DNA from 3 places in the Martelella lutilitoris genome. Region 2 is predicted to be linked to each of the others. Evidence: riboswitches for the same ligand, from Rfam matches in the RefSeq annotation. Region 2 holds a riboswitch; each other region holds the start of a gene.
What was found. A riboswitch is a leader RNA that binds a small molecule or an ion and turns the genes downstream of it on or off. The one in region 2 is predicted to bind thiamine pyrophosphate.
Positions count from the first base shown of each region.

Region 1: linked by a shared signal. The riboswitch ahead of thiE (thiamine phosphate synthase) and the one ahead of thiM (hydroxyethylthiazole kinase) in region 2 are both predicted to bind thiamine pyrophosphate.
Region 3: linked by a shared signal. The riboswitch ahead of JET14_RS01810 (ABC transporter permease) and the one ahead of thiM (hydroxyethylthiazole kinase) in region 2 are both predicted to bind thiamine pyrophosphate.

Region 1 is NZ_CP066786.1:3,985,208-3,992,462, reverse strand. It holds gene JET14_RS18880 (LacI family DNA-binding transcriptional regulator) at 1-723, opposite strand, end outside; gene JET14_RS18875 (TRAP transporter substrate-binding protein) at 833-1,822, opposite strand; gene JET14_RS18870 (TRAP transporter large permease subunit) at 1,834-3,627, opposite strand; gene thiE (thiamine phosphate synthase) at 3,624-4,286, opposite strand; TPP riboswitch at 4,393-4,495, opposite strand; gene JET14_RS18860 (HAD family hydrolase) at 4,513-5,211, opposite strand; gene JET14_RS18855 (MFS transporter) at 5,519-6,763, shown strand; gene JET14_RS18850 (PAS domain-containing sensor histidine kinase) at 7,013-7,255, shown strand, end outside.
Region 2 is NZ_CP066786.1:3,031,956-3,039,210, forward strand. It holds gene JET14_RS14590 (dual specificity protein phosphatase family protein) at 1-93, shown strand, start outside; gene JET14_RS14595 (LysR family transcriptional regulator) at 100-993, opposite strand; gene JET14_RS14600 (CoA-acylating methylmalonate-semialdehyde dehydrogenase) at 1,242-2,738, shown strand; TPP riboswitch at 2,813-2,907, shown strand; gene thiM (hydroxyethylthiazole kinase) at 2,959-3,753, shown strand; gene thiD (bifunctional hydroxymethylpyrimidine kinase/phosphomethylpyrimidine kinase) at 3,905-4,705, shown strand; gene JET14_RS14615 (c-type cytochrome) at 4,829-5,272, shown strand; gene JET14_RS14620 (c-type cytochrome) at 5,371-6,231, shown strand; gene JET14_RS14625 (GNAT family N-acetyltransferase) at 6,244-6,735, opposite strand; gene JET14_RS14630 (MerR family transcriptional regulator) at 6,933-7,255, opposite strand, start outside.
Region 3 is NZ_CP066786.1:369,712-376,966, forward strand. It holds gene prpC (bifunctional 2-methylcitrate synthase/citrate synthase) at 1-1,050, opposite strand, end outside; gene JET14_RS01800 (MmgE/PrpD family protein) at 1,120-2,631, opposite strand; gene JET14_RS01805 (sugar porter family MFS transporter) at 2,789-4,120, opposite strand; TPP riboswitch at 4,354-4,464, shown strand; gene JET14_RS01810 (ABC transporter permease) at 4,567-5,286, shown strand; gene JET14_RS01815 (ABC transporter substrate-binding protein) at 5,317-6,258, shown strand; gene JET14_RS01820 (hypothetical protein) at 6,437-6,643, shown strand; gene glyS (glycine--tRNA ligase subunit beta) at 6,773-7,255, opposite strand, start outside.

The DNA of each region.
Region 1 (7,255 bases), 950 kb from region 2:
GAGGCGCAGGTTCTGGCCGTTGTTGCAATCGTCATTGAGCGCGATCAGCGCCGGGTCGAAGCCGCCATGTTCCTTCTGCCACTCGACATAGGCGTGGCAGCGCGTCTCGCTGTAGGGACTTCCCTTGCGGCTGATGCGGTCTTCCGCGCCGATAAAGGCGATTCGGCGGTAGCCGGCGGCGTGAAGTCCGTCGAGAATGGTGCGCGTCGCCTTGGCCAGGTCGCTGGAAACACAGTCGAATCGCTCCTCCTCCGGCACGAAGTCGGCGAAGACGAGATGCCGGCTGTTCTCTTCCAGCAAGGCGATCTCGTGCGGGCGGTGCTTGCCGATCGCGATCACCCCGGTCATCGCCTGCAGCGTTGCCGCTTCCGCCTCCAGATCGTCGTGAAACACCTTGACGATCTCCGTGCCATAGGTCTGGCAGCGACGCTCGATGCCGAGCCGGACGCCGATATAATAGGGGTCGATCAGTTCCTCGTCGCGCTCAAGGAAATGCACCGTGGCCATGCGGGGCATCGCCTGTTTGCGCCGCGGCGCGCGCACCGGACCCGTTTTTGCGCGCAGCCTGTTGCGCGGCGTCGCGTAGTTCAGCGCCTCGGCCGTCTCGATGATCGCCTTGCGCTTGACCTCGGAGACGGAGAGCGTCGGATCGTAATTGAGGACGCGCGACACCGTGCCGGCCGAAACGCCGACCGCCTTCGCAATTTCCCGCAATGTTACCATGTTGCCGTGCCCCGCAATCGAATGTCGGGGGTAAACTTTTACCAATTCGGTCCCGCTCGCAAGCCTTAACTGGAAATTTGCGGTGTGTCGCCGCGCATCGGGCTGGGGATCAGCCGTTTTCGATCATCTCGATCCGCTCCATGCCGCCGACGACCGGCGCGAACTCGGCCCATACACCCCTGGCGCCGGACCGCCACGCGTCCATGTCCTCGGGCTGGAACACTTCGCCGCCGTTTTGACGCGCGGTTTCCATCGCCGCCGTCTCGTCCTCCACGATCAGCGCGTTGAAATAGAGGGCGGCCTCTGCCGATATCTCCATCAGCAGGCCTTGCGTTTCGGGATCAAGGCCGTTCCAGAAACCTTCGGAGAAATAGATCACGCCGGAGGCGCGGATGTGACCGGTCTCCGTCAGGCACGGCACGACCTCGTAGAGCTTGAACCCGGCATAGGCGGATTTCGTCAGGTCCATCGCTTCCGCCACGCCCGTTGCCAGCGCATTGTAGGTCTCGGTGATCGGGATGCCGACGGGCACCGCCCCGAAGGCGCTCCAGAGCCCGGTATGAAGCGGACTGTTGATAACGCGGATGGTGACGCCCTCGAGTTGCTCCGGCCGTGTCACCGGCGTTCTGGTCAGGAGGTGGCGGGCGCCGTAATCGATGAAACCGCCGACGATGAAGCGCTCGCCGGCGAGCCGCTCCTTCAGATTGTCGCCGACCGGCCCAGTGACCACGCGCCGGAGGTGCTCCGGACTGCGGAACAGGAAGGGCAGGTCGAGAAGCTGCAGCTCCGGAACCCAGGACGAAAGTGCCGAAACGGTCGACAGGCTCGCCTGCACCGCGCCGAGGCGGATGCTGTCGGCCACCTGTTTTTCGCCGCCGAGCGCGCCATTGGTGACGATATTGAAGCGGAAGCGGCCGGGAAGTCGTTCCTCGGCCTTCTCGGCAAAGAAGCGCCAGATCTTGGTCTCCGGCTTGTCCTCTCCGAGCAGCGAAGCGACCGTTATCGTGGTCTGGGCGAAGGCGGGGCGGGCGAGATAGGGGGTCGAAAGGACGGCCAGCGTTCCGGCCTTCAGAAGGGTGCGGCGATTGAGGGTTCTCATGATGTTTCCTCTCAGATCAGAAGGGTGAAAGCGCAGAAGAGCGCGACTGCCGCAAGCAGTGCGGCCAGATAGGGCAGCGTCGTGCGAAACAGCGATGCTGCCGGAATTTTGGCGACGCCGCCGACCACCAGCACCAGCATGCCGACGGGCGGCGTCAGTCCGCCGATCATCAGCGTGGTGACGGTGATGACGCCGAAGGCGATCGGGTTGAGCCCGGCATCTGTGGCAAGCGGCAGCAGAAGCGGGCCGAAAAGCAGGATCGCCGCTCCGATATCGAGAAAGAGGCCCGCGAGAAGCAGCACGGCCACGCAAAAGGCGAGGATCGCTGCGGGCGAACCGCCAAGCACGCCGGCCGCCGAAGACAGCATGCCGGCGACCCCGTCGACGGCGAGCTGGAAGGCAAACGGCCCGGCTGCGCCGATCAGGAGGCCGATGGCGGCTGCTTCCGTAGCCGACTGCCGGAACACCGAGAATAGTGTCGTGAGGCGCGTTTTCGCGAAGGCCGCAAGCGCAAGCGTATAGGCGGCGGCAAGCGCGGCCGCTTCCGTGGTGGTGACGATGCCGATGCGGATGCCGAAGACGACGATGACGCCGAGCCCGAAGGCCGGGACGGCAGCGAGGAAAGCCTTCTTTCGCTCAGCCGGGGTCGCGCGCGTGCTGCCCGGCCGGTCGCGTGTCGTCAGGTGAATGGCGACGGCAAGGCTCGCCGCCATGACAAGGCCGGCGGCGAGCCCGCCGACAAGCAGCTTGCCGACCGAGAGGTCGGTCGCGGCCGCAAGAATGAGAAAGGCGATTGACGGCGGGATCACATTGTCGAGCACCGAAGAGGCGGCGATGATCGCCCCTGCGCGGGCCGGCGGGTAGCCGTGACGCACCAGTTCGGGCTGGAAGGTTGTGGCTGAAAACACCGCATTGGCAACCGACGAACCGGACGCGCCGGAAAACAGCGCGCCGGTGGCGAGTACCGTCTGCGCCAGGCCACCGCGCCGGTGGCCGACAAGCGATGCTGCGAAGGCGACAAGATGCGCGGCCGCGCCGGAGGCCGAAAGGGCCGCTCCCGTCAAGAGAAAGAAGGGGATCGCCAGAAGCAGGAAATGCGACATGCCGGAAACCGCCGTCGTCACCATCGTTTCCGGCGCCAGACTGCCGCCGAAGGGCATGGCGACAAGGGCCGCGGCGAGGAAGGCATGGGCAAGCGGGGCAGCCGCGATCAGGCCGATGGCGGCGAAAAGCGCAATCGCGGCGCTCGGCGGAACGGCCGTTGCCAGATTGAAACGCAGGCATGCGAGGGAGATGAGGCCGGCCAGGCCGGCAGAAACCGCAAGCGACAGGAACCGCCGTTCGCTGATGCGCCTGAGGGCAAGGGTCGCGGCGATCAGCGCGCCGCCCGTGCCGGTGACGGCAAAGCGCACCCATTCGGGCAGGCCGAGGGTCGGCGAGGTGCCCCCGATCAGCGTTGCGACGCGAGCGCTGCCAAGGGCGAGCACAAGGGCAGCGATGAGGCTGACTGCGTCGGCGATGATGCGGGCAGGCAATTCCGCCCGCCTTGAAAAGGGGAGTTCAAGCCGCATGGCGAGCGGGCCGGTCATGGCAAGCGGCGCGGCAAGAAAGACCAGCGCCACATTCAGCCAGATGCCGAGCTCCTCGGTGCCGATCAGCCCGGTCCGGAAGACATAGCGGAGCACGACGCTGAGGAGGACGAGCGCGAGCATCAGCGCCAGAACGACGCCCGCGATCATCGAAAGCGTCGTCTGAAGCCTGTCCGCAAGGCGGCCGGCCACGCGCTCGATTGCAGCCGATGTCATCGCGCCCGGATCGCGATCGCCGCGTCGACGGCCCGGCGGAAGTCGCGGGTCGCCTTCGTCACATCGGGCGCATGGAAGATTGCAGAGATCACGGCAACGCCGTCGGCCCCGTCGGCGATCAGCTCGGGCACGTGTTCGAGCTTGATTCCGGCGATCGCGCCGACCGGCAGGTCCGGCCTCGCCTTCTTCAGGCCGCGGCGCAGCGCGCGAAACCCCTCAAGGCCCACCGGCGGGTCGGAGTTGATCTTGGAGAGCGTATGAAACACGCCGCCGATACAGGCATAGTCAACCGGAGCCGCTGCCGCCCGCGCGCCGTCGGACGCATTCTTGACGGTCAGGCCGATAATGGCGTCCGTCCCGAGCAGCCGTCGCGCCGTTTCCGGTTCCATGTCGTCTGCGCCGAGATGGACGCCGGCGGCTTCTGCCGCGAGCGCGACGTCGACCCGGTCATTGACCACCAGCGGAACGCCAGTCGGCTCAAGCGCCTTGCGAATTTCCACGGCCCGTTCGATCATCTGGCGGGTCTTGGCGTATTTGTCGCGATACTGGATCAAGGTCGCGCCGTTTTCGGCGGCATGCCGCGCCAGTTCGGCAAGCGGCGCGGTCTCGACCAGCCCGGCATCGACCAGGGCGTTCAGGCGATAATCGACCGTCCTCATGGCTGCGTCTCACCCGCCTGCAAAAGGCGGCTGCGGCGAAATTCCAACGACATATGACGACCTCCATGGTATTGCGGAGACCGGCGCGGAAGCGAAAACAAGGGGGAATAGCCGATTTTTCCGTTCCTACGCCGGAATGACCCGGATCAGGTTCAAGGGTCCGGCTCGTTGCCATCTCAGCATCGCAGGATGCTCCCCTCGGAATGAACGGGATTCTGTCGGGCTTTCAGCCCGGTGTCAACCGGTCTCGACCGGCGTCAAGGGCCAGCGTCCCGAAATCGGAAAGCGCCGTGAGCACCATGTCGGCGCCCGCGGCCCGAAGCCGTTCGGCATGAAGCGGCCTGACGCCCTCAAGATGGCTGCCGCCGGTAAACCCGAAAACGCGCATGCCGGCGCGTCCCGCGCCGGTCACGCCGGCGATGGCGTCTTCCAGCACCACGCACTCCTTCGGCAGGGCGCCGCGTTTTTCGGCAGCGTAGAGGAAAAGATCGGGCGCCGGCTTGCCGTGTTCTACCGATTCGGCGCTGAAGGCCCGGCCTTCGAAGCGTTGGGCAAAACCGATCGCCTGAAGCGCGACGCCGAGCCTCTTGTAGGACCCGCCGGAGGCGATGCAGTAGTCGATCCCGGCCGCCTCCAGCCGGTCAAGCATGGCTTCAGCGCCGGCCATCGGCTTCAACTCGCGGCGATAGCGGTCAAACAGCCGCGCATACCACGCCTCCTGGAAATCGGGATCGACCGCCCTGCCGGTCTGTCCCTCCACGAAAGCGATGATCTGCCTGACCGAAGAACCCAGGAATTCCTCGACCAGCATATCCCAGTCAACCGCGACCCCGTATTGGGCAAGCGATACCTGAAGCTCGGCAAGCGCGATGATCTCGCTGTCGGCAATCACGCCGTCAAAGTCGAAAATGACTGTCTTTATCATGGTTTCCTGGCCAATACGCTTCGGTTGAGACGACGCCGTCGAGGCCGCGCCGTTCCCATCTTGCTGCCTGCTATGGCCTGTTTTGCGGCCAATTGCAAATCCGGATGCCGGGAGGTCCGATCGAAAATTAATGAATATCAATTGCTTATGCAGGTCTCGCGCGGCGGTCGAGACGGCGCTTAATTGCCGAAGCCCGAGGTGAAGCTCTGACATCAAGAACGCTGACGTCTGAAATCAGAGATATTGGATATTCATCTTTCCTGATCCCTGCTAATTCTGGCGCAAGGGATATTTCGGGAAAGATATCATGCAACAAGCCAGGAGCAGCGGCATCGACCGCGACATGCTGATCATCATGCTGGCGGGCGGGCTGGTGCTGGCCCTGTCCTTTGGCGTGCGCTCGGTGTTCGGCGGTGTCGTCCTGCCGCTCTCGGACGATCTGTTCGCCGGCCGGATCGAGATTTTCTCGCTGTCGATTGCCATCCAGAACCTCGTCTGGGGGCTGGCGCAGCCATTCTTCGGCATGCTGGCCGACAAGTTCGGCGACCGGCGCGCGCTCTGGCTCGGCTTCGGCTGCTATGTGCTCGGCATGCTCATCTGCGTTTTCGGGGCCTCACCCTTCGCCCAGCATATGGGGGCGGGCGTTCTCGTCGGCATGGGCGTTTCGGGCACGGCCTTCGGCACGGTTCTGGCCGTGGTCGGCCGCGCCGCGCCTGCGGAGAAGCGCGGCTTCTACCTTGGCGTCGCCTCGGCCATGGGTTCGGCCGGCCAGGCGGTTCTGCCGCTTCTGACGGCCTTCCTGATCAGCCGGTTCGACTGGCAGACGACGCTTCTGATCATCACCGCGCTGCTGGCGCCGATGGCGCTCGCCATCCCCTTCCTGCATGTGAAAAACAAGGGCTCTGCCGCCGAGACCGACATCGACCTGCCGCAGACCATCCGCGCCGCCTTCGGCCATGGCAGTTTCGTCATGCTGGCGGCCGGCTTCTTTGTTTGCGGTTTTCATCTCGCCTTCATCACCGCGCATCTGCCGAATTATGTGCAGAATTTCTGCACCGGCACGACGCTTTCCGCGCCGGAACTGCGCGCGCTCGGTCTGAAGGCGCTGGCGCTTGCCGGCTTTGCCAACATCTTCGGCACGCTGATTGCCGCGCGGCTTGGCAATTTCTTCGCCAAGCCGCATGTCCTGGCCGCCATCTATGCCTTGCGCGCCGTGGTTATTCTCGTCTTCATCTGGCTGCCGCTGACGCCGGTTTCGGTGCTCATCTTCGGCCTCGTCATGGGCGTGCTCTGGCTTTCCACCGTGCCGCTGACGAGTGCGCTGATCGTCGTCATGTTCGGCCCGCGCGCCATGGGCACGCTGTTCGGGTTTGTCTTCCTCAGCCATCAGCTCGGCGGCTTTTTGGGCGTCTGGCTCGGCGGCGCCTGGTTTGACCGCTACGGCAATTACGACGTGATCTGGTATGCCGCGATCGCGCTCGGCATTCTCTCCGCCGCCATCCACCTGACCGTGCGCGAGCGCGCCGCGCCCGCTATTGCCGCCGCCGCGTGAGGCCGTCGGCCCTGCCTTAACACTTCCGAAAGCATGATCGCATTAATCTCGGCGCTCCCGTTCAAGGCGGGCGCCGGGCGTTTATTTCCGTCGGACTCTTTTCGCGGATTCCCCAAGCGTCTATGTTTTGAAAAGGGCGATTCGGTCCGGCAACGGCCGGATCTTCATCAGATGTGAATGGCCTCTTGAAGGCGGCCTTCGCGCTTTGCGGCAGCGCGGCCCGCCGAAAGACAGATGCGGAAGAGACGAATGGAGCGGGGCGGCAAAAGCAACGAGGGCCGGATGATTCGCGGCATGCGCGGAAAACGCGCAATCGCGCGATGGCTTGCAGCCGGCACGGCGCTTTCGCTCACCGCCGCTCACGCCTTCGCCCAATCTCCGGACGTCGCGCCCGTGCTTTCTTCCCGTGAGGTCATGGCCCTTTCGGCCTTTTGCGGCATTCTGGCGGCCACCGTTCTTTCCACCCTCTGGTTCATGCGCCTGCGTGGCCGC
Region 2 (7,255 bases):
ATCTACGGTCACCTCAATATTCCGATGACTGGCCCGTGGGCCATGGACCGGACCTGGGAAAGGCTGGAGAAGGATTTCGACCTGCCGAGCTGAGGAAGCCTATGCCGCATCGACGATGAAGCGGCTCCGTTCCTCCCGGAACCGCCGGGTGAGAAAGGCCCGCACCAGCGCGATGCGCGCCAGATTACCGGTATCGGGGTGTGACAGCAGGTAATAGGACCGCCGGAACCGGATATCCGGCAGAATGCTGACAAGGCCGGGACTGTCGCGCACGACGAAATCATGCAGGATGCCGATGCCGACGCCCGCGCGCACGGCCTCGATCTGGCCGGCGACGCCGGCGCAGCGAAACAGCCGGCCCGCAGACCGGCCGAGATGGTTTGCATAGTTCAGCGAGGAGGCATAGGCGTAGTCCTCCACGCCCGTCACCGCGACATGGCCGGACAGCGCGTGCTCGTCATCCGGCGCCCCGAACCGCTCCAGATAGGACCGCGCGGCATAGACGCCGAGCGTATAGTCCGTCAGCTTGGAGACGACCAGCCTGCCCTCCTCCGGCGGGTCGAGCGTGATCGCAAGGTCCGCCTCGCGCTTCGACAGCGAGAATGTGCGCGGCAGCGGCACGAGTTCGACGACAAGGGCTGGATGCTGCTCCTGCAGGCGACCAAGCTCACCGGCCAGAAAATAGGTGCCGAGGCCGTCCGGCGCGCCGACGCGCACGGTGCCGGCAAGGCTCGCGCCGCGCGCTCGCGTATCCTCCGCGATCCCGAGAATTTCCGTTTCGACCCGCTCGGCGACAACAAGCAGCCGCTCGCCCGCTTCCGTCAGCGCCGAACCGGCGGGCGTGCGCTCGAACAACGGCTCGCCGAGCGCCTCCTCCAGCGCATTGATGCGGCGCGAAACCGTGGCATGGTTAAGCGCCAGCGCCCGGGCGGCCGCAAGGAACTGGCCATGGCGGGCGACCGCCAGAAAAACGCGCAAATGATCCCAGTCCATCGACGTCCTATAATTTTTGCACAACGGATTTGTAAACTATCCTGTTTCTTTGCAGAAATTAATAGGCAAGAGTGCAGATGACAGTCAAACCGAGACGCGACAGGATGCTGTCCCGCTTGCGTCACCCTCGGGCTTGACCCGAGGGTCCAGGCGGAATCGCTCCGCAACAGTGGATCCTCGGGTCAAGCCCGAGGATGACGCTGAAGGGGACGGCGGGTCCTGTCGACTTTAAAACCGGAGGAACCACCATGAAATCCATCCAGCACTTCATCAACGGCACGATCGTGGCAGGCTCCGGAAGCCGCACGGTCCCGACCTATAATCCGGCAACCGGCGAACAGAGCGGCGAACTGTCGCTTGCCAATGGCGCCGACGTCCGCGCCGCCGTCGAAGCGGCAACGGCTGCCTTCCCGGCCTGGGCGGAAACGACGCCGCTGCGCCGCGCCCGCATCCTCAACAAGTTTCTCGGCATTCTGGAAGACCGGATCGACGAGCTGGCGAAGGTGATCACCGCCGAGCACGGGAAGGTTCATTCCGATGCGCTGGGCGAGATCCAGCGCGGCATGGAAGTGGTCGAGTTCGCCACCGCCGCCCCGCAGCTTCTGAAGGGCGAGTTCACCGAAAATGTCGGCACCGCCGTCGACAGCTGGTCGATGCGCCAGCCGCTCGGCGTCGTCGCCGGCATCACGCCGTTCAATTTTCCGGCGATGGTGCCGATGTGGATGTTCCCGGTCGCGCTTGCCTGCGGCAACTGCTTCGTCCTGAAGCCGTCCGAACGCGACCCCTCCGCCTCTCTTCTGATTGCCGAATGGCTGAAGGAGGCGGGCCTTCCCGACGGCGTGTTCAACGTCGTCCAGGGCGACAAGGAGGCCGTCGACGCGATCCTCGCCGATCCGGATATCCAGGCCGTAAGCTTCGTCGGCTCGACCCCGATCGCGCGCTATATCTACACGACCGCGACGGCGAGCGGCAAACGCTGCCAGGCGCTCGGCGGCGCGAAGAACCACATGATCGTGATGCCCGACGCCGACATGGACCAGGCCGCCGACGCGCTGATGGGCGCCGCCTATGGCTCGGCCGGCGAGCGCTGCATGGCGATCTCGGTTGCTGTTCCCGTCGGTGACGAGACGGCCGACCGGCTGATCGACAAGCTGAAGCCCCGGATCGCCGCGCTCAAGGTCGGTCCCGGCACCGATCCGGAGGCCGATATGGGCCCGGTGGTGACGGCGGCCGCGCGCGACAAGATCCTCGGCCTGATCGATTCGGGCGTCGAGGAAGGCGCCGACCTCGTTGTCGACGGTCGCGGCCTGAAGCTGCAGGGCTATGAGAACGGTTATTTCGTCGGCGCGACGCTCTTCGACAAGGTCACGACCGACATGAAGATCTACAAGGAAGAGATCTTCGGACCGGTCCTCTCGGTTGCCCGCGCCGCAAGCTATGACGAGGCGGCCCAGTGGATCAACGACCACGAATACGGCAACGGCACGGCGATCTTCACCCGCGACGGCGATGCCGCCCGCGAATTCGCCCACAAGATCAAGGTCGGCATGGTCGGCATCAATGTCCCGATCCCGGTTCCGATGGCATTTCATTCCTTCGGCGGCTGGAAGGCCTCGCTCTTCGGCGATCATCACATGCACGGCCCGGAAGGCGTGCGCTTCTATACCCGCATGAAGACAATCACCAGCCGCTGGCCCAAGGGTATCCGCTCGGGCGCAGAATTCTCCATGCCGACGATGAAATAGGCGGCATCCGCATACCCGGGACAATAGCAATCCGCCCCTTACCGGGCGGATTTTTTCTGCTATACCAACGGTCACAAGAGCGACAGGGGCGCCCGCTAGAGCGGGCTGAGAAGCACCCTTGGAACCTGATCCGGATCATACCGGCGGAGGGAGTCACTCGGGCCTTCTCCTCTCTGGCCCGTCCGGCTTTCCCGCTGAACACGACAAAAGGGAAACCGGCATGACGGACGCCGACATTCTGCTGAGCGAAATGCGCGAGAAAGCGCCGCTGGTGCACTGCATCACCAATCATGTGGCGATGAACATCGCCGCCAATGTCCTGCTTGCGGCCGGCGCATCGCCAGCGATGGTTCTGGCAGAGGAAGAGGCGGGCGAATTTGCCGGGCTCGCCGACGCGCTGACGATCAATATCGGCACGCTGACCTCCGCTCGACTGGCCTCCATGAAGGCGGCCATTGCCGGCGCAAGAGACGGCGGAAAGCCCTGGGTGTTCGACCCCGTCGCCCATTTCGCAACCGACTATCGCAGAAAGGCCGCGCGCGCGATCCTCGATCTCGGCCCGGCCGTCCTGCGCGGCAATGCCTCGGAAATCCTCGCCTTCTCCGGCGCGGCGGCACACGGCAAGGGCGTTGATGCCGGCGACGGCGTTCTTGCGGCGGAGGAGACCGCGCGCCGTCTTGCCGCCGAGGGCAATATGGTGGTTGCCGTCACCGGCGAGACCGATTTCGTCACCGACGGCCGCCGCGCCGCGCGGGTTGCGGGCGGCTCTCCCCTGATGCCGAAGGTCACCGCGCTCGGCTGCGCGCTCACCTGCCTTGTCGGGGCCTTTGTCGGCACGCGCCCGGCCGATCCCTTTTCCGCAACGATCGCCGCCTTCGCGCTCTATGCGGTCGCCGGCGGCAAGGCCCACGGAATGGCGCAAGGCCCCGGCACCTTCGCCGTGCAGTTTCTCGACGCCCTCGCCGCAACGGGCCCGGCGGAACTGAAGGCCGGGGCCAGGGTTACACTCCTGTGAGGCGGGACGTGCGCGGCTCTGACGGCGCAAGGCGCCTCGGCATCGGCCGATTGAAACGCGGGCAGCCCCTTTCCACATGTCCCGCAGGCGGCCCCGTCGCCGAACATACCAACAGGCAGCGATGGCGCACGTCCATCGGGAAGGCAAAGACATGATTGCGAATATTCTTTCGATCGCCGGCTCCGATCCCTCGGGCGGCGCCGGCATCCAGGCCGATCTCAAGACGTTTTCGGCGCGGGGGACCTACGGCATGGCGGCGATGACGGCGCTGACGGCGCAGAATACGCAGGGCGTGACCGGCGTGCACGAGGTGCCGTCCGCCTTCGTCGCCGAGCAGATCGCGGCGATCTTTGACGACATCTCCGTCAGCGCCATCAAGATCGGCATGATCGCCAACGCCAATATCGCCATCACCATTGCCGACAGCCTGCGCCACCACGTCGAGGTGCCGGTCGTGCTCGACCCGGTGATGGTGGCCAAGGGCGGACACCGGCTTCTGCCGGAGGACGCGGTGGAGGCGCTGAAGGAGCATCTCCTGCCGCTGGCCGCCGTCCTGACGCCGAACCTGCCGGAGGCCGCGGCCCTGCTTGACGAAGACGTCGCGACCAATCGTGAAGCGATGATCGCCCAGGGCAATACGCTGCGCGGGCTCGGCGCCCAGGCCGTTCTGATGAAGGGCGGCCATCTGGAGGGCGAGGATTGCCCCGACCTGCTGATGACCGCCGAAGGCCATCGATGGCTGGAAGGCACACGGATCGACACGGAAAACACCCACGGAACGGGCTGCACGCTGTCGAGCGCCATTGCCGCCGAAATCGGCAAGGGAACCGCGCTTGCCGAGGCCGTCGTCATCGCCAAGGACTATGTCGCCGGCGCGATCGCGGCATCGGATAGGTTGTCGGTCGGCTCCGGCCACGGCCCCACCCATCACTTCCATGCCCTTTGGCCGTGATTTCAACAAATAGTGATGCCTAACCTTCGTGCGCAGGGCGAATTGATCTTTCGCGGCCGCTTACCCCACTGGCATCCCGTCGGCGGCTGGATATACTGCTGGCGAGAAGAGAAGGAGGTCTCGATGAAGAAAAACTATCTGATCGCCGGCGCCGTGGCGCTCTGTCTGGGCGCGGGTTCGGTTATGGCACAGGACGCCCCGCAAATGCTCCGCCAGGATGACATGAAGGCCATCGGCCAGGCCATGGGCCAGCTCGGCGCCATCGCCAAGGGCCAGAAGGATTACGATCCAGTCGTCGTGGAAGGCGCGCTGTCATCGATCGCCGACCATGCCAAGGACTTCCCGACGCATTTCCCGGCCGATTCCAAGACCGGGAACGACACGGAAGCAAGCCCGGCGATCTGGGAGAACATGGACGACTTCACCGCCCGCGCCGACAAGCTCGCCGCCGATGCAACCGCGCTTCTTGCCGACCTTCCCGCCGATCAGGCCGCCGTCGGCAAGGCAATGCAGACGCTCGGCGCCAATTGCGGCTCTTGTCACGAGATCTATCGAGTCAAGAACTGACCCTGCTGCCCTGAGCCGGGGATGAAAACGGGTATTCAAGGAGCCGAAGCGTGAATCCACGCATCACGATCGGAGTGCTGGTTATCGCCGCGCTGTTCATGGGCGCGGCGTTCATCGTAGCGCTCACGCCGCCCAGGCTTGACCCCGAAGCGCTCAGAAGCGCCGCGGTCGCCGATACGCAAAACGGTGAGAAGATCTTCTGGGCGAGCGGCTGCGCCGGCTGCCATGCTGCCCCCGGCGCCGAAGGCGACCAGAGGCTGGTACTATCCGGCGGCCTGCCGATCGAGAGCGATTTCGGCACGTTTCACGCGCCGAACATCTCGCCGGACGAAGGCTATGGCATCGGCGACTGGACCTTTTACGAATTCGCCAATGCGCTGAAGAAGGGCATCGGGCGCCATGGCGAGAACCTTTACCCCGCCCTGCCCTACACATCCTATGTGCGCATGACCAACCAGGATGTGCGCGACCTGCACGGCTACATCATGACGCTGCCGAAGAGCAGCGAGCCAAGCAAGCCGCACGAGATTGCCTTCCCGTTCAACATCCGCCTGGCGCTCTCCTTCTGGAAGCGGCTCTATTTCTCAGATCAGCCGCGCGTCACGCTTGCCGACGCCGCTCCGGAGGTCATGCGCGGACAATATCTGGTGGAAGGCCCGGGCCATTGCGGCGAATGCCACACGCCGCGCAATGCGCTTGGCGGCCTGAAATACAGCGACTGGCTTGCCGGCGGGCCCAATCCGGACGGCGAAGGCATGATCCCCGACATCACGCCGGGTTCCAAGGCCATCGGCGACTGGACGGCGGGTCAGATCGCCGACTATCTCGAGACAGGGTTCACGCCCGATTACGATACGGTCGGCGGCTCCATGGTCGAGGTGCAGCAGAATGTCTCGCACCTCACGCGCGCCGACCTCGAGGCGATCGGCGCCTATCTGAAGGCCGTGCCGGCAAAGTGAGGCCGGCCGGTTTCAGGCGAGCGACTGCAGATAGCGCATGCCCGTCACCGGCCGGGCGACAAACTCCATCTGCTGGTAGAACTGATGCGCCTTGGTGTTGCCCGTGGCGGCGCTGACGGAGAGATAGGCGCAACCCGCCGCCCTGGCGAAGTCGCGCGCGCGGGCAATCAGATGCTGGCCGACGCCGTGGCTGCGATGACCGTCGCGCACAAAGAGATGGTGCAGGTCCATGCCGCGCATGCCCTGCTGGGCGCGGTAGAGCGGGGTCAGAAGCGCATAACCCAAAAGCTGGGAACCGCCGTCGGCGACGAGCGCCGTTACCCAGGGCGCCGGCCCGAACAGGTCGCGCTTCAGCCCTTCGGCGCTCGCCTCCACGACGTCGCCGTGAAAGGTGGCGAGAAGCCCGATCATTTCGAGCAATTGGGGAATATCGATCTCGACCGCTTTCCTGATGGTCATCAGTGCGGGTCGTTCCAGCGAGATTTCGTCTTGGTCTTCGGTCATTGTCGTCCCTGGCCTTCGTTTTGAGTACCGCCGGGGACTTTGCTTCAACACCTTAGCCGCCCCCTGGCGGCCGGTGATGAACATGATCAATCGCGGCCGCTCCTATCGGAACAGCCAAAAATACGTGTGGTTGTGGGTCACGGTCTTGATCATGGAATTTCAGATGCGCCGAAACGGCAGACTTGTCAATTGAAAAATCACGCATGCTCCTCCGCGCACAGGCCGTGGTGGGCGAGCGAACGGATGACATAGCATTCGCCGACAGCGTCGGCGTCGCAGTGACCGGCGATCCGCGCCAGTTCCGTCTCCAGCCGTTTCAGCCGCGCGATCTTCTCACGCACGAGGGCGAGGTGGTCGCGGGCAATCGCATCGGCACGATCACACGGTGTTTCGGGATGGGCCGACAGCTCCAGCAATTCGCGGATCGCATCAAGCGAGATGCCAAGGTCGCGGGCATGACGGATGAAGGCGAGCCGGCCCTCCTCCTCCCGTCCGTAGCGGCGCTGATTGCCCTCGGACC
Region 3 (7,255 bases), 1.7 Mb from region 2:
GATAGTGTGGGCCGCCCAGCCGGCCATGCGGGCAATCACGAAGAGCGGCGTGAACATCGCCGTCGGCACGCCCATCATGTGGTAGGAAACGGCAGAGAACCAGTCGAGATTGGGGAACATGCCGCGCGCATCCGCCATGGTCGTCTCGATCCGTTCGGCAATGTCGAACATCTTCATCGAACCGGCTTCCTCGGAGAGGCTGCGGGCGACTTCCTTGATCACCTTGTTGCGCGGATCGGAGACCGTATAAACCGGGTGCCCGAAACCGATGATCACCTGTTTCTGCGCCACGCGTTCGCGGATATCGGCATCGGCCTCCTCCGGCGTGTCGTAACGCTTCTGGATCTCGAAGGCGAATTCGTTTGCGCCGCCATGCTTCGGCCCGCGCAAGGCCCCGATCGCGCCGCAGACGGCGGAGTAGAAGTCCGTGCCGGTGCCGGTGATCGAGCGGGCGGTGAAGGTCGAGGCGTTGAACTCGTGCTCGGCATAGAGAATGAGCGAGGTGTGCATCGCTCGCACATGGCTTTCGCTCGGCGCCTTGCCGTGGAGGAGATGCAGAAAGTGCCCGCCGATCGAGGCGTCATCGGTCTCAACATCGATCCGCCGGCCATTATGGGAGAAGTGATACCAGTAGATGAGCATCGAGCCGAGCGAGGCCATCAGCCGGTCGGCGATGTCGCGCGCCCCCGCCTTGTTGTGGTCCGCAGCCTCCGGCAGCACGCAGCCGAGCACGGAAGCGCCGGTGCGCATCACGTCCATCGGGTGGGTGGCCGCCGGCAAAAGCTCCAGAGCGCCGCGCACGGCGGACGGCAGGCCGCGAAGGGCGGAGAGCTTCGCCTTGTAGGCGGCAAGCGTGGCGGCGCTCGGCAGTGCGCCATAGATCAGAAGATAGGCGATCTCCTCGAACTCGCAGGTGTCGGCGATATCGAGAATGTCATAGCCGCGGTAGTGCAGGTCGTTGCCGCTCTGGCCGACGGAACAAAGCGCCGTATTGCCGGCGACGACGCCGGAAAGGGCCACGGATTTCTTCGGTTTCCTTACTTCAGTCATGATCTCTCCTCCCGATCATGCGCCGCGCGGCGTCGGCCCTCCTCAAAGGCCGGCGCTGCGGCTCTGTTCTCATTTCCAGTCGAAAATGCCCGTCCTTGCCGGCGCGCCGAGCTTGTCGGGCGAGACGACGAAATTCAGCCCGGAAAGCTCCTCCGGTGCAAGCGAGGTCAGTCGCTCGACGGTGGCGAGGAAACGGTCCTGTTCGCCGGCCGACACCACGCTATGGGCCAGCATGCGGAATTTCTTCACATAGTCCGGCCGCGAGAAGGGCCGGCTTCCGAGCGGGTTGGCATCGGCAATGGCCAACTGGTCCTCGATGATCCGTCCGTCTTCCATGGTGACGATCACATGGCCGCCGAAGGCTTTCTCCGCAGGGTCATGGCTGTGATATCGTCGCGTCCATTCCGGGTTCTCGGCCGTGGTGATCTTGTGCCACAGCGCTACGGTTTCCGGGCGTTTGGCCCGTTCCGGCGCATAGGAGCGCTCGTGGTGCCAGCCGCCGTCCTCAAGCGCCACGGCGAAGATGTACATGATCGAGTGGTCAAGCGTCTCGCGGCTGGCGTTCGGATCCATCTTCTGCGGGTCGTTGGCGCCGGTGCCGATCACATAGTGGGTGTGGTGGCTGGTTTCGATCAGGATCGACTTGACCTTTGACAGATCGCCGATTGCGGGGCCCATGCGGCGGGCAAGGTCGATCAGCGCCTGGCTCTGGTATTCGGCCGAATGTTCCTTGGTATAGGTGTCCATGATGGCGCGTTTTGCTTCGCCCTTTTCCGGCAGCGGCACGGTATATTCGGCGGCGGGGCCGGAGAGAAGATAGGCGATGAAGCCGTCCTCGCCCTCCCAGGCAGGCGAGGGCGCGCCTTCGCCGCGCATCACTCGGTCGACGGCCTCGACCGCCATCTTGCCGGCAAAGGCGGGTGCATAGGCCTTCCAGCTCGAGATCTCGCCCTTGCGCGACTGGCGCGTCGTGGTCGTGACATGCAGCGCCTGCTGCACGGCCTGGTAGACGGTCTCGGTATCGAGCCCGAGCGCTGTGCCGATGCCGGCAGCCGCCGACGGGCCGAGATGGGCGATATGGTCGATCTTGTGCTCGTGCAGGCAGATGCCGCGGACGAGATCGACCTGGATTTCATAGCCGGTGGCAATGCCTCTCGCCAGGGCCTCGCCGGAAAGCCCGCAATGCTGGGCGACGGCCAGGATCGGCGGAATATTGTCGCCGGGATGGGAATAGTCGGCCGCAAGGAAGGTGTCGTGATAGTCAAGCTCGCGCACGGCGACGCCATTGGCCCAGGCAGCCCATTCCGGCGAAAAGCGCTTGTCGGCAGCCAGGCCGAAGATCGTCGCGCCGGGGGTAAACGGATGGGCGGTTGCCTGCGCGCGGGCGCTCACGGCTGGCCTGCGGGCAATGGAGGCGGCGGCCACGGCGGCATTGTCGATGATCCGGTTGCCGATCATCTCCACCACGTCATCGTCGAGCGCCACGGGGTCCGTCGCGACCGAGGCGATCTTCCAGGCAAGCTGGTCTTCGCGTTTGAGATTTTCCGATGATTTGTGGGTGCGCACCTTGTGATCGAGCATGACGTCTCCTCCCGCTTCAATGCCAACGCCGTTTTCCTCTGTTTGGCGCCGATTGTCCATCGGCGACAATGCAGCCATTAGTCTTAGGCAATTTGGCGGCTGCACGCAAAACGGCCCGCGCATGGCGGGCCGTCGAATGTCAGGGAGTGCGGATGGATCAGTCCGCCGCAACGGTGCGCTGCTCGATCTCCTCGAGCGTGATGCCCTTGGTTTCCGGCGCCACCGCGATGGCGTAGAAAATGCCGATCACGCAGAAGCCGGTGAAGATCCCGAAGGTGCCGACGATGCCGATCCCTGCCAGAAGCTCGGGAAAGAGCAGGGCGACGACGAAGTTGAAGAACCAGTTGGCGATCGATGCCAGAGCCATCCCGCGCGGTCGCAGCCGAAGCGGGAAGAGTTCCGCCATGTAGAGCCAGGGCAACGGACCGAGGCTGACGGCGAAAAAGGCGATGAAGGCAAAGATGCCGATCATGGCCAGATAGGGGGTCGCGGCGACATCCATCATGGTCGCGACGGTTACCAGCGCCATCGAGGCGGCGGTGCCGATGAAACCCAGGATCAGCAGCTTGCGCCGGCCGATGGATTCAACCAGATACATGGCGACGATCGTCAGCGCCACATTGACGACGCCGATGCCGACGGTGGCCAGAAGCTGGGTCATGGTGCCGGAGAAGCCGGCGCTCTTGAAGATTTCCGGCGCGTAATAGATGATCGCGTTGATGCCGGAGAGCTGCTGCAGCACGAACACGATCATGGCAAAGCTCGTGACCGGCAGGATGCCCTTTTTCAGGAAGGTGCTCCAGGCGGGGGCGGCCTCCTCGTCCTTTGCGCTTTCCTTGATCTCGGCGATGATTTCATCGATTTCGGCGTCGGAACACTCCGGCTGCAGCTTGGCGATGATGTCGCGCGCCTTGTCGGCGTTCGAATTCAGCGTCAGCCAACGCGGCGTTTCCGGCGACAGAAGGATACCGACAAGGGCGATGATCGACGGGAACACGCCAACGCCGATCATCCAGCGCCAGTCGCCGGTGCCGCCGAAGGCCGCGTCCGACATGTAGGAAATCATGATGCCGATCGTAATCATCAGCTGGAAGGCCGAGACGATGGTGCCCCGAATGCGTGCCGGCGCCACTTCCGCCAGGAACATAGGGGCGGTCATGGCCGATGCGCCGATGCCGACGCCGATCAGAAGGCGGGCGAGCGTCAGCACATACTGGTTGAAGGCGAAGGCGGAAATCAGCGAGCCGACGAGGAAGATCACGGCGCCGAGGATCAGCATCGGCTTTCGGCCGTAGCGGTCGGTGGTGATCATGGCAAGCAATGTGCCCGCCACCGCGCCGAGCGGCACGGCCGAGGTGATCACGCCTTCCATGAAGGGCGTGATCGTGAAGTCCTGTTTGATGAACGGCAACGCGCCGGAGATCACGCCCTGGTCAAAGCCGAAGAGCATGCCGAAAAGCGCCGCCACGATGACGATGGCGATAAGCATTGGGTTTCCTCCGCATTTCGGGCGCAGCCGGGGTGCCGGTACGCCGGTCAGTGTCTTTCTGTCCCTGACCCTTAGCCTTTTTTTGTGAACGCTAGCTGAAAATTCCGTCTGTAGCCATGCCTTCATGACAACTTGAAGATGAAAACCACCCTGCTTGTCAACTCTATTCCCTTTCCGCGGCCGGAAGCTGCGTCAGCGCCCCTTGACCGGACCGTCCTGCGCAGGCATAGATAAGCCCATCCGAGGGGTGCGATCTTCTTTGCGAAGATGCTGAGATGGCTTGAAGCCGAACCCTTGAACCTGATCCGGGTCATGCCGGCGTAGGAACGGAGTTTGGTGTTGAGCGATACGCCCATAAAATCAGCCTGTTTTGTTACGTCCGCTGCCCGGCCGCGCCCGGGAGAGGGGACTTGAGACAAAGCCTTTTCGCCGTTTTGAAATCCCTGATGGTGATTGCTGCGCTCCTCCTGCTCTGGCAGGCGGTCGTCACGCTGTTTGCGCTCCCCCGCTATATCCTGCCCGCGCCCTCTGCCGTCGCCGCAAGGCTGTGGACCGGCCATGCCTACCTCCTCTCGAACGCCCTCATCACGCTGCGCGAGATCATCGCCGGCTTTGCCGCCGGCGCGGCTTTTGGCGCCGGCGCCGCCTTCCTGCTTGCCGGATTTCCGCGCTTCGGGCGTCTCGTCTGGCCGGCGCTCGTCGTGCTGCAGTCGTTCCCGGTCTTCGTCATCGCGCCCATGCTGGTGCTCTGGTTCGGCTTCGGCATCACGTCCAAGGTGGTGATGACGATGATCATCGTCTTCTTTCCGGTCGCCTCCAATTTCGCCGACGGGCTGTCGCGCACCGACAGCGCCATCGTCAAGGCCGCGCATCTCGATGGCGCCGGACACTGGCAGCTTCTCGTTCTCATCCGGCTGCCGCTTGCCATGCCGCAACTGTTTTCGGGCCTGCGCATCGCCGCACCGCTTGCCCCTCTTGGCGCCGTCGTCGGCGAATGGGTGGGCGCTGCCGGCGGTCTCGGCTTCGTCATGGTGCAGGCCAATGCCCGCATGCAGGCCGATACGGTGTTTGCCGCCATGTTCATTCTGGCGCTGGAGGCCGTCCTGTTTCGCAAGGCGGTGGATCTCGCCGCGCCCTTTTTCACCCGCTGGTCGCCGCATCAATGAGCGGCCAACCTGTTTTTCACGGAGGAATGAATGCTCAAGAAACTTACCCTTATCGCCGCTCTGACGCTTCTGCCCGGCCTTGCCGCCGCCAATGACAAGCTTAGCGTCATCCTCGAATGGTATGTGAACCCGGATCATGCGCCGATGGTGATTGCCGAGGCGAACGGCTATTTCGCCGACGAGGGGCTCGACGTGGACCTCGTGCCGCCGGCCGATCCGTCCATGGTGCCGCGCATGGTCGCTTCCGGTCGGGCCGATATCGGCGTTCACTACCAGCCGAACCTCTATCTCGACCATGCCGCCGGCATTGACATCAAACGCTTCGGCACGCTGGTCTCCACACCGCTCAACACGCTGACGGTGATGGCAAACGGACCGGTGCAGTCACTTGGCGATCTCAAGGGCCGCAAGATCGGCTTTTCGGTCGCCGGCATCGAGGAGGCGGTCGTCTCCGCCATGCTTGCGAGCGCCGGCCTCACGCGGGACGACATCACGCTGGTGAATGTCAATTTCGCCCTCACCCAGTCGTTGCTGTCGGGCCAGGTCGATGCCACAATCGGCGCGTTCCGCAATTTCGAATTGACCCAGATGGCGATCGAGGGCGAGGAGGGCAAGGCCTTCTTCCCGGAGGAAAACGGCGTTCCGGTCTATGACGAACTGATCTATGTGACCCGCAGCGAACTCATTGACGATGACCGGCTGCCGCGTTTTCTCGATGCGGTGGAGCGGGCAACGATCTTCATCACCAACCACCCGGAAGAGGCCTGGGCCCTGTTCGCCGAGGCCTATCCCGATCTCGACGACGAACTGAACCGCACGGCCTTTGCCGACACCATCGCACGCTTTGCCAAGAGCCCGGCCGCGTTCGATGCCGGCCGCTACCAGCGGTTCGGCGCATTCATGGCGGAAAACGGACTGATCGAGGAGGCGCCCGAGGTTTCGGACATCTCGGTTTCGCTTTACGGGGGATAGGCCTTTCCGGCCTCAAATCGCCACAAAACCGGGTTAGAAGGACCGAAATACCGGAAGGCGGCCGCTGGCCGTCTTTCGCGTTTCGGTCTTTTTTTAAGTTGAAAGACGGACGGCGGCGCGCCGTCCCGAGGAAGACCGATCTCGAACATGCGCTTTTCAGCCTCAGGGAGATCGGAACATGAAACTAGCCGGCCTGGTGCTGGTGGTGATCGGCCTTGCCACCCTGACCTTCCGTTTCGGCCTTTATCACTATGGCGATGTCGCTGGCGATATCGAGGGCAGCCTCCTGACCCCGCTCGCCCATCTCGTCCTCCTGGTCGGCGCCCTGCTTCTGGCGCTGCATCTGGTGCTGCGTTTTGTCCGGCATGTGATCAGCCATGATTGAGCGGCGCCGGAAGAGGGCGGCGGCCCTCAGCGCATCGGCCCGAAAATTGGAATCGGTTTTCGGAAAGCACGATGCGCAGATTCAATAGGTTAGAGCGTCCTTTGTGCGTCCGAAAGGACGCACGGCGCTCTAGCCGGCAATCTTCGAGAAATCGGCGACAGCCCCGGTCGCTTCACGGATCATCGCCAGCAACGCCAAGCGGTTTGCGCGCACGGCCTCGTCCTCGGCATTGACCAGCACATCCTCGAAGAAGGCGTCGACCGGCGCGCGCAGCGCCGAAAGCGCCTCCATGGCGGCGAAGTAGTCTTCCCGCTTCGAGGCTTCCCGCGCCTTCTTCGCGGCAGCAAGGATGGCGTCGTGGAGCGCCTTTTCGGCATCGGTCTCAAACAGCGCCGGATCGACCTTTTCGGCAACCCGCGTCTTCTTCTTCTCTTCCGCCGCCAGCAGCTGTCCGGCGCGCTTTTCGCCCGAAAGAAGGTTCTTGCCGTCCTCGGAATCGAGGAACTTCGTCAGCGCCTCCACCCGGCGGGCAACGACTTCCAGATCATCCGAATCCGCCGACAGCACCGCGTCGATCAGATCGTGGCGCGCGCCCATGTCGCGCAGATAGAC